Regions from separate parts of the Marinobacter sp. C2H3 genome, predicted to be linked through region 4. Evidence: predicted binding sites of a transcription regulator. Region 4 holds the regulator's gene; each other region holds the start of a gene.
The links. Region 4 encodes FliA, which starts transcription of late flagellar genes. Its sites were predicted from a motif close to CTAAAGTTTNNNNNNNNNNNGCCGNTAA; they were not measured.

Region 1: a site for FliA is predicted at 1,880-1,907, ahead of V3388_RS03800 (methyl-accepting chemotaxis protein). Genes of this name have one in related genera too.
Region 2: a site for FliA is predicted at 1,286-1,313, ahead of V3388_RS13565 (flagellar protein MotY). Genes of this name have one in related genera too.
Region 3: a site for FliA is predicted at 1,848-1,875, ahead of V3388_RS11150 (methyl-accepting chemotaxis protein). Genes of this name have one in related genera too.

What each region holds. Positions count from the first base shown of each region.
Region 1 covers NZ_JBBBNZ010000001.1:859,034-862,945, forward strand. Annotated here, with positions in the region: gene V3388_RS03790 (aldo/keto reductase) at 1-669, opposite strand, end outside; gene V3388_RS03795 (hypothetical protein) at 1,493-1,849, shown strand; gene V3388_RS03800 (methyl-accepting chemotaxis protein) at 2,038-3,648, shown strand; gene V3388_RS03805 (glutathionylspermidine synthase family protein) at 3,728-3,912, opposite strand, start outside.
Region 2 covers NZ_JBBBNZ010000004.1:204,196-208,107, forward strand. Annotated here, with positions in the region: gene rnt (ribonuclease T) at 1-179, opposite strand, end outside; gene pyrC (dihydroorotase) at 176-1,234, opposite strand; gene V3388_RS13565 (flagellar protein MotY) at 1,357-2,271, shown strand; gene V3388_RS13570 (histone deacetylase family protein) at 2,312-3,238, opposite strand; gene V3388_RS13575 (bifunctional acetate--CoA ligase family protein/GNAT family N-acetyltransferase) at 3,439-3,912, shown strand, end outside.
Region 3 covers NZ_JBBBNZ010000003.1:377,827-381,738, reverse strand. Annotated here, with positions in the region: gene V3388_RS11155 (sodium-dependent transporter) at 1-28, shown strand, start outside; gene V3388_RS11150 (methyl-accepting chemotaxis protein) at 221-1,783, opposite strand; gene V3388_RS11145 (HAMP domain-containing methyl-accepting chemotaxis protein) at 1,925-3,796, opposite strand; gene V3388_RS11140 (TRAP transporter large permease) at 3,892-3,912, opposite strand, start outside.
Region 4 covers NZ_JBBBNZ010000002.1:555,327-559,238, forward strand. Annotated here, with positions in the region: gene V3388_RS07610 (protein phosphatase CheZ) at 1-466, opposite strand, end outside; gene cheY (chemotaxis response regulator CheY) at 487-870, opposite strand; gene V3388_RS07620 (RNA polymerase sigma factor FliA) at 1,027-1,758, opposite strand; gene V3388_RS07625 (MinD/ParA family protein) at 1,794-2,606, opposite strand; gene flhF (flagellar biosynthesis protein FlhF) at 2,655-3,912, opposite strand, start outside.

The DNA of each region.
Region 1 (3,912 bases), on a different contig from region 4:
TTCGGATTCCAGCATCGGGATCACCTCCCGCTCCAGATCCCGGCCCACGAGGGTGTAGTAGGCCTGCAACGAGAGGATCGGGCAGAGCTGACGGGCGCGGGTGATGCCCACGGCTTTCATGACCTGCCAGGCGGCCCAGTTGGAGAGGCCAACGTAGTGGACGTGCCCGTGCTGGACCAGCGTGTTCAGGGCTTCCAGGGTTTCTTCTATGGGCGTGGCCGGGTCAAAGCCGTGAATCTGGTACAGATCGATGTAGTCGGTTTGCAGCCGCTCAAGGCTGGCCCGGCACTGGCTCATGATGTGGCCGCGGGACGCGCCCCGGGCGTTGGGGCCTTCGCCCATGGGGCCAAGCACTTTGGTGGCCAGCACCACGTCTTCACGTGCCACCCCCAGGTTCTTCAGTGCCTGCCCGGTGATACGCTCGCTGGCGCCGCCGCCGTAAACGTTGGCGGTGTCGATAAAGTTGATGCCAGCCTCAAGGGCGGTTTTTACCAGCTCATCGGCCTGATCCTGCTGGAGCTGGCCGATCAGCCCCCACATATCGTCGCCGCCACCAAACGTCATGGTGCCGAGGCACAGCTCGGACACAAACAGGCCGGAGTGGCCAAGGGTACGAAGGCGCAGGGGCGCGTCCTGGCCGGATTGGGGCATGTTGGGTGTGGTAGTCATGAGGGTCACCTCCTTGGGTTGGAAGAGCCTGCCGGGGCAGGGTTGCTATCGGATGGTACGGTGAGCGTGGCGCGCTTGGACCAGAGGCACGTCTCTCAAACTGTGACCTGGCGGGTAGTCTTTCGCTCTCGGCTTCCCTAGACTCTACGCCGTGGATGGACCTGATGTCAGGGCAACGCCCTAGAATGGATTCTCAACGTGATGTATCAATGGCCGGAATGTGTCGTATCCGGATGTCTGCTTCCTGACTCGCCCCGCGAGCAGGTCCTTGTACGGACTGCTAAGCAGATCAACGAAACGTTCCCCAATCGAAGGCTCGATGTTCGCCCGAAGCACTTCAGGCGCCATCGGGCTAGATGCCAGTACGGACCCGACTGTGGGTTCGCTCGGCAGGCGCTTCCTCGCTTACAAACCTTTATCTCCCGTTTCTCAGTGCTTGCGGCCAGATCCAGCGGCTCTCCTTGCCGTGAGCTCGTTGCGCTGCGCGTACGACAGACATCAGCTCCCAGCGTTCCAAGGAATAGTGCGTTTGATGCTATGAGAACCCCTGTCGTCTGTTTCGTTATGTTATTGAACCAAAAGGAAGAAACACCGTGTTAGATAGTCGTATTAGTATCGTGGAAGATTTCAGAAGTCGCTTTGGCGCTGGTGGCATTCTGTTGAAGATGGGGTTTTTGTGGCTGGTGCTTACTCAACTGCTGTCGGAACGCTGGCAACAGTATGTGTAGGCGTGTGCCCTCGGCGCACAGCATTTTTTGAAACGTTGAATATTCGGTGTCCGGTATACCGGGCATTTATGGAAACTCGAGAAGGATGAGTCAGGATGAACTACCGGTATAAAGTTTTTGTTCCGACGTTGGTATTCTTGCTTGCGGGCTGCAGTGCGGGGCCGACCATATCAACAAGCTCCTACGAGGCAGATATAAGGGATCGATGTCTTTCACGTTTGCCTGATGAGCTTAAGGAGGATCGCGAAAAGATTACAGGTTGCACGACGACGGCATTGTTCAATGTCCGCCTTGCCAGCCGTATCTACGAAACGATGGCGGATGATCATAAAGCTGCTTGCGAGCAGGAATTCGCAAAGCCGGCCGAGGCCGAGGCGTGCTTTATAAAAAAGCAAAAGGAGTTTTTTAATACCTGGTTTTACGGCCACGCCTCTTCAAAAAAGGCCGAATGATCACCGTAACGCTCAAGAATGAGTCTACGGTTCAAGTGTGAGGCCGTCGCGTCCATAGGCGCCAGTCACAAAACCGTCACACAATCCCTCTAACGTCAGACGCACTTCCCGGGGTCAGAAACGGACCGGTTTGCAGTTGTCCGGGAAGATCGGCCTACCGCATCCGGTTCCAGCCTGGGGGGCGCCCTGTGTCTATCCGTCTGAAAGTTATCCTGTTGTCGTCGCTGTCCATGGCGTTGGCGCTGTTGATCAGTGTGCTGGCGTTAATGGGTTCGGAGCGGGCGATGGAGCAGTCGCTGCGGTTCAACGAGGCGGCGAGAACCACGCAGACCCTGGCCCAGGCCCTCGCGCGGGCCACTACGACCATCAAGGCCGACCCGATTCTGCCGGAGACGGCGACCCAGCTCGAACAGGTCAACGCGGATCTCAAGGCGCGGTTTGCCGACGCCCGGGAGGCGTTGTCGGCGCCGGATACCGCTGAGCTGCTTAGCGCCGTTAAGCAAATTTCGGGCGCGTGGCAGGCCTACTACCAGCAGAGCCTGGCCCTGAGCCAGATGGCGGAGACGGACCCGGCTTCTGCCCTGGGGATGATCGAGAGCGTCTACCAATCCCAGTTCGTGCCGCTGCAAGGGCAGTTCCGCCAGACCATCGAGCGCGCCGCGGCGTACAGCGATGCCCTGGCCAATGGCCTGCGGGCGGACCTGCGGGCCCAGCGGCTGCGGATTCTTGGGGTGCTTGGCGGTACGGCGGCGTTGCTGCTGGTGCTGGTGGCCGTGGTGCTGGTTCGGATGAAGCGGTCGGTCGCGGCGTTTCACGGGCAGTCGGCCCGGCTGGTGGAGGGCGATCTGGACCACCGCTTCGAGGACCGGGGGCGGGATGAGATCAGCCGCATTGGCGCGGCGGTCAACCACTTCCTGGAGCGCTTTGTCAGCACCTTGGTGGCGGTACGCGCCGCCGCCGAACAGAGCGACACCGTGATCACCAATCTGCGCCAGGCCACGGTGGACGCGGACCGGAACATGGCGGCCCAGGCCGACGAGGCGGGGCAGATGCGGGAGGCGGTGGAACAGCTCAGCCTCAGTTTCCGGGAGGTGGCCCAGAAGGCGGCGCAGGCCAGCGACACCGCGGCCGAAGGTGAGCAGCTGGTGGCCCGGGGCAATGCGATGGGCGGGGCCAATAAAGAGGCGCTGGCGTCCATTGACCAGACCGTGTCGGCCACCCACGAGACCGTCGCCGAGCTGGCGTCGGCCATCGACGAAGTGGCCACGGTCACCCGGGCCATTCACGATATCTCCGAACAGACCACGCTGTTGGCGCTGAACGCGGCCATTGAGGCCGCCCGGGCCGGGAGCCACGGGCGCGGGTTTGCGGTGGTGGCGGATGAGGTCAAGCAGCTCTCCGACCGGACCCGTTCACTCACCTCGGACATTGCCCGCATCGTCGGCGCGGTGCAGGAGGGCACCGGCAGGGTTCACGGGCGCCTCGACGACGCCCGGCGTGCCATCGCCACCGGCGTGGAATCGGGGGAGTCCATGAGCCACCTGCTGGGGGACATGAACCGCTCGATCCAGTCCGTGGCCGCCATGCTACGAGAGGTTGCCGCCGCTACCGAGCAGCAGTCGGCCGTGACCGTGGACATGAACCACCGTATCGAGCGGGTGGCCAGCGGCGGCGAGCAGGTGCAGGCCCAGATGGCGTCCGTGCTGACGGTGGTGGAGAGCCTGGAGCAGGCGAACACGGAACTGCACGGCCACCTGGGGGCGTTCCGGGCCTCCAGTGCCCTGGGGGTGCGCGGGTAGCTAGTCGCATGTCGATTCGCTTCAGGTGCATCGCACTGAATCGCCTCTATGCTCGGTGGGGCGCAGATCTCCAGTTGCACTACTCGTGAATGAAGTGCGGCACAAAGCGGGAGGTGTCTTTGGTAATGACGGAACTGTCTTCCCGGATGCCCATGGCAACCGCTTCATTGCCGACAACCCAGCTCCCGATCAAGCAGTAGTGGCCTGCAAAGGTCGGCGGTGGGCACCAGCCTTGAAGGATGGTCGGCCCGTTGCCATAGGGCC
Region 2 (3,912 bases), on a different contig from region 4:
AGCAAACCGTCCTCGTCCATGGTCAGCAGCACCGCCGCGATCTCCAGAAGCGCGTCCCGCTCCGGGTTGAAGCCGGCGGTTTCCACATCCACCACCACGGGCAAAAAGCCCCGGAAGCGTTGGGACAGGGGATGGGGCGGTTTGGTATCGTCAGTCACGGGTACTCCGGTCTCGGTCATGAGTAGTCGGCCTGGCGCAGGCGCCAGTTCACGGTCTCGCCAGCCTTCAGGGGAACAATACGGCCGCCGGCCAGGGGCAGACTGTCCGGCATGGTCCAGGGCTCGCGTACCAGGGTAATGGTGTCGGTGTTGCGGGGCAGGCCGTAGAAGTCCGGGCCGTTGAAGCTGGCAAAGGCTTCGAGCTTGTCGAGCACGCCCAGTTCCTCGAACACGTCCGCGTACAGGCCGATGGCGCCATAGGCGGAGTAGCAGCCGGCGCAGCCGCAGGCGGCTTCCTTACGATCTTTGGCGTGGGGCGCGGAATCGGTGCCCAGAAAGAACCGCCGGTCGCCGCTGGCCACCGCGTCCCGCAGGGCCTGCTGATGGCGATTGCGCTTGAGGATAGGCAGGCAGTACAGGTGCGGTCGAATGCCGCCGACCAGCATGTGGTTGCGGTTGTACATCAGATGTTGGGGCGTGATGGTGGCCGCCAGGTTGCCGGTGTTCTGGCCGCGGACGAACTCGGCGGAATCGGCGGTGGTGATGTGTTCGAGCACCACTTTCAGGGCCGGGAACGCCTCGACCGTGGGCGCGAGCACCTGTTCCAGGAACGCCTGTTCCCGATCAAAGATATCAATGGCCGTATCGGTGACTTCCCCGTGTACCAGCAGACGCATGCCGCACTCGGCCATGGCCTCGAGCACCGGGTAGATGCGCCGGATGTCGGTCACGCCGGAGGCGGAGTTGGTGGTGGCGCCGGCCGGGTAGAGTTTGGCGGCAATGACACCGGCGGCGTGTGCCGCCCGAATCACCGCGGGGGTGGTCTGTTCGGTCAGGTAGAGCGTCATCAGGGGATCGAACCCGGCGTCGCCGGCCGCGGCCAGGATGCGGCTGCGGTAGGCCAGGGCATCCTCGGCCGTCGTCACCGGCGGGACCAGGTTGGGCATGATGATCGCCCGCCGGAAGCAGGCGGCGGTCGCCGGCACAACATCGTTGAGAATATCGCCGTCGCGCACGTGAAGGTGCCAGTCGTCCGGTCGGGTGATGGTGAGTTCGCGGAGGGTCGAATCGCTCATGGTGTGACGCTCGGGCCTGTAAAAATTTGCCGAAGTATACCAGAGGAACCCCTAAAGAACCGCCCGGACTGGCCGTTAAGCCCAGTGGAATGACAATGGGTTCAACGGCAGGTAACGCAGACATGGCGCGACGGCTCAGGCAGGCAGTGACCGCCCTTATGGCGGCGGCAGGGTGCGCGTTCCCGCTGGCGGGCAGCGAGGCGGCCAGCTTTGGCGCGGGCGTGGACAATAGCCAGTGGTACCTGTCCGAATCCGTGTTCGCCTGCTCGCTCAGCCACGACGTGCCCGGCTATGGTCGCGCGGTGTTCCGCCGCCGTGCGGGTGAGGCGGTGGGGTTCTACCTGGAAACCAACGGAGCCCTGTTCAAGCCCGGCACGGGCCGCCTGGTGGTCGAAGCACCGGTCTGGCGGCCCGGCGTAGCGCCCCGGCCTCTGGGCAGCGTGCAGGTGGGCGACGGCCCGCGCCCCGTCGCCGTGGACAGCCGCAAGACCATGCAGATGGTTCAGGGCCTGCTGGACGGTCTGCAGCCCACCATCATTCGCACCGCCTGGTACAGCCAGGAACCGGTGCGGGTCCAGGTATCCAACATCAACTTTGCCCAGGCTTTCCAGAAGTACCAGGCCTGCACGGCGAACCTCCTGCCGGTGAACTACGATCAGATCCAGCGCACCCGCATTGGCTTCGCCAGCGGCAGCACGTCGCTGTCCGATGGCGACCGTCGCCTGCTGGATAACATCGCCACCTTTGTCCTCGCCGACTCCACCATTGAGCACGTGTTCGTGGACGGGCACTCTGATCGCATCGGCAGCCGCATCACCAACCGGGCGCTGTCCGAGGAGCGGGCCAACGTGGTGGCGGACTACCTGAAGGCCCGAGGGGTGCCGGAGAACCTGCTGATCGTGCGGGCGCACGGTGACCAGTACCCGGTGTCCAGACGGCCAGCCGATAACCGGCGCACGAACATTCGGTTGCAGCGACAGGGGGAGGTGCCCGCACTCCAGCAGGCCAGCGGCTACGGTGGTGACAGCGCAGGCTGAGTCACCGGGATTGTGGCCAGGAAAAGGGTGGGTTGCGGCTCTAGTACACCGAGTCCAGCACGGTAAGGTGGGCCGCCACGCTCTCGGCGAGGGCGTTCAGGTCGTAACCGCCTTCCAGGGTTGAGATCACCCGGTCGTTGGCGGAATCCGCCGCCACGCTGGTGATCATCTCGGTGAGCCAGCGGTAGTCGTCGGTCTCCAACTCCAGTTCCGCCATCGGGTCCCGCCGGTGCGCATCAAAGCCCGCCGACACCAGGATGACCTGGGGTTTGAAATCCTGCAGTTTCTTCAGCCACGCCGCTTCCACGATCTTTCGGTACTCCGAGGAACCGCAGCCCGCGCTCAGGGGCACGTTGACGATGTTCGGCGCCTGCCGGTAGACGTGGGAGTGGGGGTAGAACGGGTGCTGGAAGCTCGAGCACATCAGGATGCGCTCGTCGCCGCCGACGATATCCACTGTGCCGTTGCCCTGGTGCACGTCAAAATCCACAATCGCGACCCGCTGCAACTGGTGGAAATTCAGTGCCCGCATGGCCGCCAGGGCGATGTTGTTGTAGAAGCAGAACCCCATCGATTTGCCGCGTTCGGCGTGGTGCCCCGGCGGCCGGGCGCAGACAAATGCGTTGGTGACCTGGCCACTCATCACCATATCCACCGCCTGGACGTTGGCGCCGGCGGAGAGCCGGGCGGCGTGCAGGGTCTCAGGCATCATCGCGGTGTCCGGATCGGTAAACACCCGCCCCCGGGTGGGCGACATCATGTCCAGCTGTCGCAGGTAGGCTTCCGGATGCACGGCCAGCAGTTGGTCCCGGGTGATTTCTTCCGGTTTCACCCAATCCAGGCGATCGTTCAGCGGGGTGTCTGCCAGATAGGCGAGGATGGCCGACAGGCGTTCGGGGCTCTCCGGATGCTCCGGCCCCATGTCGTGTTTGAGGAAGTCATCGTGGAAGAAAAACGCCGTGGTCATGGGACTCCGATCATCCTGCTGCTGTTTTTATGAATCAATGGTAACAGGGATGCCCGGGGCTCGCCGCGTTTCTTTGGTCGCAGGCCGCGCTTCGGCGGGGTATCGGAAGGATAGCCGTTTTACATCGGAGCGGGAGCGCCTAAGATAGATCAGGAGTTTACCGATGCCGAAAGGCCGCCCCTGGATCCGAGGAGTACCGCTTGAGCACCCGTTACCTGGAAAGCCTGTTCAACCCGGAATCGATTGTCGTGATCGGCGCCTCGGAGCGGGCCGACAACCTGGGCGGTATGGTCTTGCGTAACCTGATGGGCGGCGGTTTTGCCACCGAGCGGCTGAGGGTGGTTAACCAGAACGATTACGACAACGTCCACGGTGTGGCCTGCGTGGCCCGGTTGGAGAAACTGGACTTCACCCCGGATCTGGCGATCATCTGTACGCCGCCGGATACCGTGCCCAAGATGATTCGCCGTCTGGGTGAGGCCAACGTCCGCACCGCCATTGTGATGACCGGCGGCATGTCCCGGACCCACAGCAAGACCGGTCAACCGCTGATGTATTCGGTTCGCGAGGCGGCCCGGAAGACCGGTATCCGGGTGCTGGGCCCCAACACCATCGGGCTGATGGTACCGGCCCGTAACCTGAACGCCACCTACGCCCACATGGGTGCCATTCCC
Region 3 (3,912 bases), on a different contig from region 4:
CGTGGTGTTCGTTTACAACCTGCTGTAAGCAGAAAGGCTGCCTCAGGCCTTTCTGAATCCCCTGAAGCAGCCCCAAGGCCTCAAGAACGCCGGCGGGCAGGGTTATTCAGGACCGTATGCGGCAGGGATGCCGCATCCGAGCCTACAAGGACGTATTCACGGCGTGTCCTGAATAACCCTGCCCGCCGGCGTTCGCACTCCGGTCCCAGACCGCGAAGGCCTAAACCTGGAACCGGGCAATCTGAGTATTGAGCCCCTCGGCCAGCCGCGCCAGTTCCTCGCTGGAGGCGGACACCTGCCCGGTGGAGGCGGCGGACTGATCGCCCACATCGCGGATATGGGTGATGTTCTGGTTGATGTCCTCGGCGACGGAGGTCTGCTGCTCGGCGGCGGTGGCAATCTGGCTGTTGTACTGGCGGATTTCCTCCACCGCCTCGGCCATCTCCCGAATCACCGAACCGGCCAGCTCGGCCCGCTCCAGGGTCTGGTTGGCCAGCTTGTTGCCCGCCTCCATACCCTGCACGGACGCGCCGGCGCTGGTCACCAGATTGCCAATCAGCGTCTCGATCTCACTGGCGGAACTCTGGGTGCGCTGGGCCAGCGAGCGCACCTCGTCCGCCACCACGGCAAAGCCCCGGCCCTGCTCGCCGGCCCGGGCGGCCTCGATGGCCGCGTTCAGGGCCAGCAGGTTGGTCTGGTCCGCCACGGACTTGATCACATCCAGCACCGTGCCGATGTTGTTGGTTTCCGCCTGCAGGCTGTTGAGCTGCTCCATGATGCGCTGGCTTTGGGCGTTCAGATCGGTCACGAAGCTCAGGGTCTCCTGCACGGCTTTCTCACCGCTGGCGGACTTCTCGCTGGCCCGGTTGGCGGCGCCAAAGGCGGACTCCGCGCTCTTGGCCACGTCGTTCACCGTGGCCACCATCTCGTTCATGGCGGTGGCGACCTGATCGGTCTGGCTCTGCTGCTCGGCCACGCCCTGACTCGTCTGGGTGCTCACCGTGGACAGCTCCTCGGCGGCGGAGGCAATGCTGTTGGCGCCGGTATCAATCTCCCGGATCAGCCCCCGCAGATTGGTGACCATGGTACCGAACGCGGCCAGCAGCTGGCCGAACTCGTCGCCCCGGTCGCTGCGCACGTCCACCGTCAGGTCGCCGGAAGCCACCTTGTTGGCAATCTGCACCGCCTGGTTCACCGGCCGGGTGATGCCCCGGGTTAGCAACCAGCCCATCAGGGCGGCCAGCACCACCACAATCCCGGCAATCACGATCAGGGTAGTGACGGCGGTGCGGTACTGATTGTCCATGCGTTTTACCTGCAGGTTCTGCAGTTCAGTGGCAATGTCCACCGCGTCCCGGGCTACCGCTTTGAGTCTGTTCTCAATCTGGACGATCTGGTCCGGGCGGCCGCTGATGCCGGCCTGCAGCTGGTCCAGGGTCTGCTTGTACTGGTCAATATCCGCAGCGATGGCGTCGATCCGGGCATCGTCCTCCGGCTGCACCAGCATCTCCTTCAGTGACGGCAGTATTGCGGCGCCTTTGTCCGCGAGATCCTTGGCGCTGTCGATGTATTTGTCATCGCGCCGTAACTGGAAGTTCTTTTCATCGGTGCGGGCGTCCAGCAGGCGGGACTGGACGTCACTGACCTTGGCCACAATCACCGAGCGGTGGTTGTAGCTGTTGAGGGTGTTAATGGAAAACGCCGCCAGGATGACGGCGAGAATCACGACAAAGGCAAAGCCGCCGGCGAGCTTCTTGCCTACGGAGAGATTGTTCATCGACATGTAAGGAAAGTCCTGTCCCGAGAATGGCGAGGGATCGTCTGCGACCGATCGTTTGCAAACTCAGGTATCGGCCGGCAGACGTCGTCCTTTAGGCGCCCGCCGGCCAAATCCGCAGATTTCCATCAAATGGCTGCCATCAGCTCAGGTGGCGAATCGCGCCACCTGCTGCTTCAGGTTGTCCGCCAGGCCCGCCAGTTCCGCGCTGGCGTCGGTGATGTCCCGGGTGGCGCCGGCGGTGCGCTCCCCCACGTCCCGGATGGCGGTGACGTTCTGGTTGATCTCCTCGGCCACCGAGGTCTGCTGCTCGGCGGCGGTGGCGATCTGCTGGTTCAGGTCCCGGATGCTGTCCACGGAGCGGGTGATCACGGCAATGGCCTCGCCGGTGCTGCGGGCGGTGTCCAGGGTGTCCTCCGCCAGGCGGGCGCCGGTGGTCATCACGCGGACCGTGTTCTCGGCGCTGGCCACTAGGCGCTGAATCATCCCTTCAATATCCTGGGCGGAGGTCTGGGTCCGTTGGGCCAGGGAGCGCACTTCGTCCGCTACCACGGCAAAGCCCCGGCCCTGTTCACCGGCCCGGGCCGCTTCGATGGCCGCGTTCAGGGCCAGCAGGTTGGTCTGGTCCGCCACCGCCTTGATCACGTCCAGCACGCTGCCGATGGACTGGGTGTCCGCCTGCAGGGCGTTCAACTGCTGCTGCACTTCCAGCACCTGTTCGTTCAGCTCCGCCACCCGGGAGAGGGTCTGCTCCACCGAGGCCTCGCCGGTGCCGGCCTTGCCGCTGGCGTCGTGGGCAGCGGCGGACGCTTCCTCGGCGTTGCGGGCCACTTCCGCCACCGTGGCTACCATCTCGTTCATGGCGGTGGCCACCTGATCGGTCTGCTCGCTCTGGCGGCTGGCGTCCTCGCTGGTGTCCGCCGTAATGCGTGTGAGCCGTTCTGAGGCGTCGGCAATGGTGGCGGCATTCTGGTCGATTTGTGCCACCAGGCCCCGCAGGTTGCCAATCATCTGCCCGAGCGCGTTCAGTAACTGGCCGGATTCGTCCTGCCGGGTGCTGCTGAGATCCGCAGTCAGATCGCCGTCCGCCACCTGCCGGGCGGCGGCTACGGCGGCACGAATGGGCCGGACGATACCCCGTGTCAGCAGCAGTGACAGCACCACCCCAATCACAATGGCCGCGAGGGTGGCCGCGCCAATGGCCAGGGTGGCCGTGTGCTGCTGGGCCTTCATGGCGGAGGTCTCTTCCGCCTGCAGCGCCTGGGCCGCCTTGCGGCCGTCGCTGGCAACGGTCTCGATGGACTGGTTCAGCGTCTCGGTGCGGCCGATCAGCTCGGCGGCGGCATGGAAGGCGCTGGCGTAGTTGTTGAACAGACCAATGGCCTGCGTCTGCTCCTCACCGCTCAGGGCCGAGGCGCGGATGGACGGCAGGATGCGCTTGAGGCGGTCATCAAACTGCCGGACGGCGTCCGGGTTGTGGGTAATCAGGTAGTCCCGCTCGTCCCGCTGCATCTGCTTGAGCATGGCGGTGGCCAGGTACAGCCGGGACTCGTTGTTCATGCTGGCTTCCAGCACCCGGCCCTGGAGCGTGAGCTGGTCCCGGGCGGTCACGGTCTTGTCCTGCAGGGACACCACCTCGGCGAGCAGCTCGCGGAACTGCCGGGCGTCATGGGCAATCTGCGCCGGCAGCTCGCTGTTGCTGTTGGCGGCCAGGGTGTTGGCCCGTTGTTCGGCACTTTTGAGCAGCGCGGCGGCTTTTTCGGCGTAGGCCGGGTCCTGCTCCAGCAGGAAGTTCTTCTGCTCGGTGCGTGCCAGCAGCAGGTCCGAGGCCAGTTCCCCGGTGAGTGCCACATTGTCCGCTCGATCGCTGTAGCGATTCAGGGCCTGAATCCCGATCAGCCCGGTGGCGACCGACAGCACAATCAGCAGGGAAAAACCAACGGCCAGCCGTCGGCCAATGGTCAGGGTGGGTAAGCTCGAGGGAACCCGCCGGCGGGCGGCCTTGGGAAGCGACAGCATATCTGCATCCTCTCTATTGTTGTTGTCATGAAAGGTGGGACGCGCGGTGACGGTGACGGGCGGGCCGGTGCTCAAACCGGCCCGCCCGGGTCAGATCAGAAGAACAGGTGCGGCAG
Region 4 (3,912 bases):
ACCGGTCAATGCGGCCATACAGTTCCCGGAATTCAGCCGGCGCCATCTCCCGCCGGCGCAGGCGAACCCACTCGTCTTTCAGGGCCACGGCCTCGTCCCGCATGGCGTGGGCCCGGGGCATGGCGTCCTCCACCAGATCCATGGTGCGGTTGGCGGCCTGGCCGGTCATTTTCACCACGTATTCCAGCCGGTCCGAGGCGTCGGACATCTTGGACAGGGCTTCCTGCTGCTCGGCGTTGCGCGGGTCGATCTGGAAGTTGCGGATGGCCTCGTGGAGGCTGCGGGTAAGCCGGCCCACCTCGCGGTACAGGCTCTGATCCCGCACTTCGCTGAGCTCGTTGATCAGCGCCATGGACCGGGCGTAGTCGCCCGCCTGCACGCTCTCGGCCAGCTCCGCCGCCTGGCGCTCCAGGGTTTCCGTCACCTCCGGATCGAGGCCCTGATGGTTCTTCTTGCTGTCGCTCATGAGAGCCATCCGACCTCTGGTTATTGAATGCGTTCGAAGATCTTTTCAATCTTCTCCTTGAGCACCGCGGCGGTGAACGGCTTGACCACGTAGCCGTTCACGCCGGCCTGGGCGGCGGCGACGATCTGGTCCCGCTTGGCCTCGGCGGTCACCATCAGCACCGGCAGGTTCTTCAGATTCTCGTCCGCCCGAACCGCCTTGAGCAGGTCGAATCCGGACATACCGGGCATGTTCCAGTCGGTCACCAGGAAATCGTATTTGCCGCTCCTGAGCATCGGCAGCGCGGTGTTGCCGTCGTCGGCCTCGTCGGTGTTGGTGAACCCGAGGTCACGCAGCAGGTTCTTGATGATCCGTCTCATCGTCGAAAAGTCGTCCACGATGAGGATTTTCATGTTCTTGTCCAAAGGGACCTCCCGTTGGTTGCTCCCGGAATTCGTTCGACCTGTGTGCCTGCATCGCCGGCACCGCCCGGATGAATGGTCTATTGTCAGTCGTTTGGCCCGGTTGTAAAGCGCCGGTTACCAAAAAACACCGTCAGGACATCGTCTTGCGCCGGGCGCCTAGCCGTGCCAGTCCGCCAGACGGCCTCGCAACCGATGGGCGGCCTGGCTGTGAATCTGACTGACCCGGCTCTCGCTGACCCCGATCACCGCACCAATCTCCTTCAGGTTCAGCTCTTCCTGGTAGTACAGGCTCAGAACCAGCTTTTCCCGCTCCGGCAGTTCGTCGATAGCCTGCGCCAGGCTGCGACGGAAGGCGTCTTCGGACAGCCCGTCCAGGGGATTGTCGTCATCGTCTGTGTGGTCTATCGGCAGCTCGCCGGATTCATTGAGCTCATCGAGGCTAAAAAGTCGTCCGCCGTTGGCGTCGGACAGGGAGGAATGATACTCCGCGAGATCCATGCCCAGTTCCTCGGCCACTTCGGCGTCCTGGGCTTCCCGGCCGAGCCGGTCTTCCACGGCCTTGATGGCCTGGGCAATGCGGCGGGAATTGCGGTGAACAGACCGGGGCACCCAGTCACCTTTGCGGATTTCGTCCACCATGGCGCCGCGGATGCGGATGCCGGCGTAGGTTTCGAAGCTGGCTCCGCGAGTGGAGGTGTAACGCTGGGCCGCCTCGAGCAGGCCAATCATGCCGGCCTGCATAAGGTCTTCGAGCTGCACGGAGGCCGGCAAGCGGGCCAGCAGGTGCAGGGCAATTTTCTTGACCAGCGGGGCGTGCGTCTCGACCAGTTCAGAGGGCCTGGCCGACAGCGTCTGTTGGTACATTCCCAGGTGTTTCGCCAATGTCATCTATCCATTATTTTTGGGGCTTGGCTGGATTCGATTCAGACTTCGACGAGCCGCTCCACAAAAAATTCAAGATGCCCGCGGGGGGACGACGGCAGTGGCCAGCTGTCAACCTTATCGGCCAACGCCTTGATGGCCAGCGACGCCTTGGCCCGAGGATAGGCATCAAGCACGGCCCGTTGCCGTTGGACGGCTTTTTTGACGGCCTCGTCGTAAGGAACGATACCGACATATTGTAGCGCGACTTCCAGGAACCGGTCGGTCACTCGCGTGAGCTTTTCGAACAGGTGGCGGCCTTCCTGGTCGTTCGCCACCTGGTTGGCCAGGATGCGGAACCGGTTGGTGCCGTAGTCCCGATTCATCAGTTTGATCAGGGCGTAGGCGTCGGTGATGGATGTGGGCTCATCGCACACCACCAGCAGCAGTTCCTGGGACGCCCGCAGAAACGACACGACCGACTCGGAGATACCCGCGGCGGTGTCCACAATCAGCACATCGATCTGGTCGCCGAGTTCGCTGAAGGCGTTGATCAGGCCAGCGTGTTCCATGGCGCTGAGCTGGGTCATGCGCTGGGTACCGGAGGAGGCCGGCACGATTTTGATCCCACCCGGACCATTGACCAGCACGTCCCGAAGGTCGCACTCCCCGGACAGCACATCCTGCAGGTTGCGGTTGGCGGTGATGCCGAGCAGAACGTCAATGTTGGCCAGCCCCAGGTCGGCGTCCAGCAGGACGACCCGGCGGCCTTTCTGGGCCAGGGCAATGCCGAGGTTGACCGAGACATTGCTCTTGCCAACGCCGCCCTTGCCTCCGGTAACCGCGATCACCTGAACCGGATGTGCTTTGCTCATAGTCTGTCTCTAGTCCTGTGGCCCGGCGGGCCCGGAGTTGTCACCGGCTCAGGCGCCCCGTGCAGCCGCCTCGGATGCCTGTACCGTTTTCAGTCGTTCAACCGCCAGCCGCACCAGCGGAATGGCCTCGGCCGGGTGCAGATCTTCCGGAATGCGTTGGCCATTGGTGTACCAGGCAACCGGGAGGCTGGTTTCCATGACGAAGCCGAGGGATTCGCCCAGGGTCAGGGCTTCATCGAGCTTGGTCAACACACAGCCGGCAAGCTTTGCCATCTTATAGCAATGCCAGACGGATTTCATGATGCGCGGCTGGCTGGTGGCGGCAACGACCAGGTGAGTCCGAACCCCATGCCGGCTGCGGGCGAGCTCCGCCAGTTGCTGCTGGTAGCCCTGGTCGCCGCTGGTCAGGCCGGCGGTGTCGATCAATACGAGGTGCCGATCCGACAGTTCGTCCAGGATGTCATCGAGGGAATGGCTGTCGTCCACCACTCGAACCGGCACGTTCAGGATACGGCCGAAAACGAACAACTGCTCGTGGGCGGCGATCCGGAAGCGGTCCGTGGTCACCAGGGCAATGGAGTCCGGGCCATGACGCAGCACGTAGCGGGCGGCCAGCTTGCCGATGGTGGTGGTTTTACCGGAGCCCGTGGGGCCGACGAGCGCATAGACTCCGCCTTCGTCGAGCCAGTCGGTACGGCCGGTGCGAACGCCCGCCGCCAGCATCTTCAGGGATTGTTTCCAGCCCTCATCCAGCCGTCCGCCCTTGTGCCGACGGGCCAGGGAACCGGCCAGGTCGACGCCCAGGCCGAACTCCTGCAGCCGCTCGCCCAGGCGCTGCTGAACCGCGTTGCTGGCCGGCGCCTGGACCGGGGCTTCCGGCTCACCGCCACCACGCACCAGATCACGCAGGGAGCGCAGCTCCGCCCGCATCTGGGCGAGCTCGTCGGCGTAACCGGCGGACGCCGCGGGCATCGTCGCTGGCTCGGCCAGTTCGGGGCCAAAGGCATCGGCCATTGCCGATTCATCCAATCCAGCACCACCCCGGGCACCGGCCTGGGCCCGCGCTTCCCGGACGTCCCGAATGCGTGCCCGGGAGCGGGCGAGTTCGTCCTCCAGCTGCCGGTGCTGCTCGGCCTGAAGCTCTGCCAGACGGGAGCCGTTGCTGGCCTCGGCGGCTTTGTCCCCCAGGCGTTGGCGCGCCATGTTTTCGTCGTAGTCCAGTGCCGTCACGATTTCGACGCCACCGTCGACCCGGCGGTTCGAGAGAATCACGGCGTCCGGCCCCATGTCCTGGCTCACCTGCTTC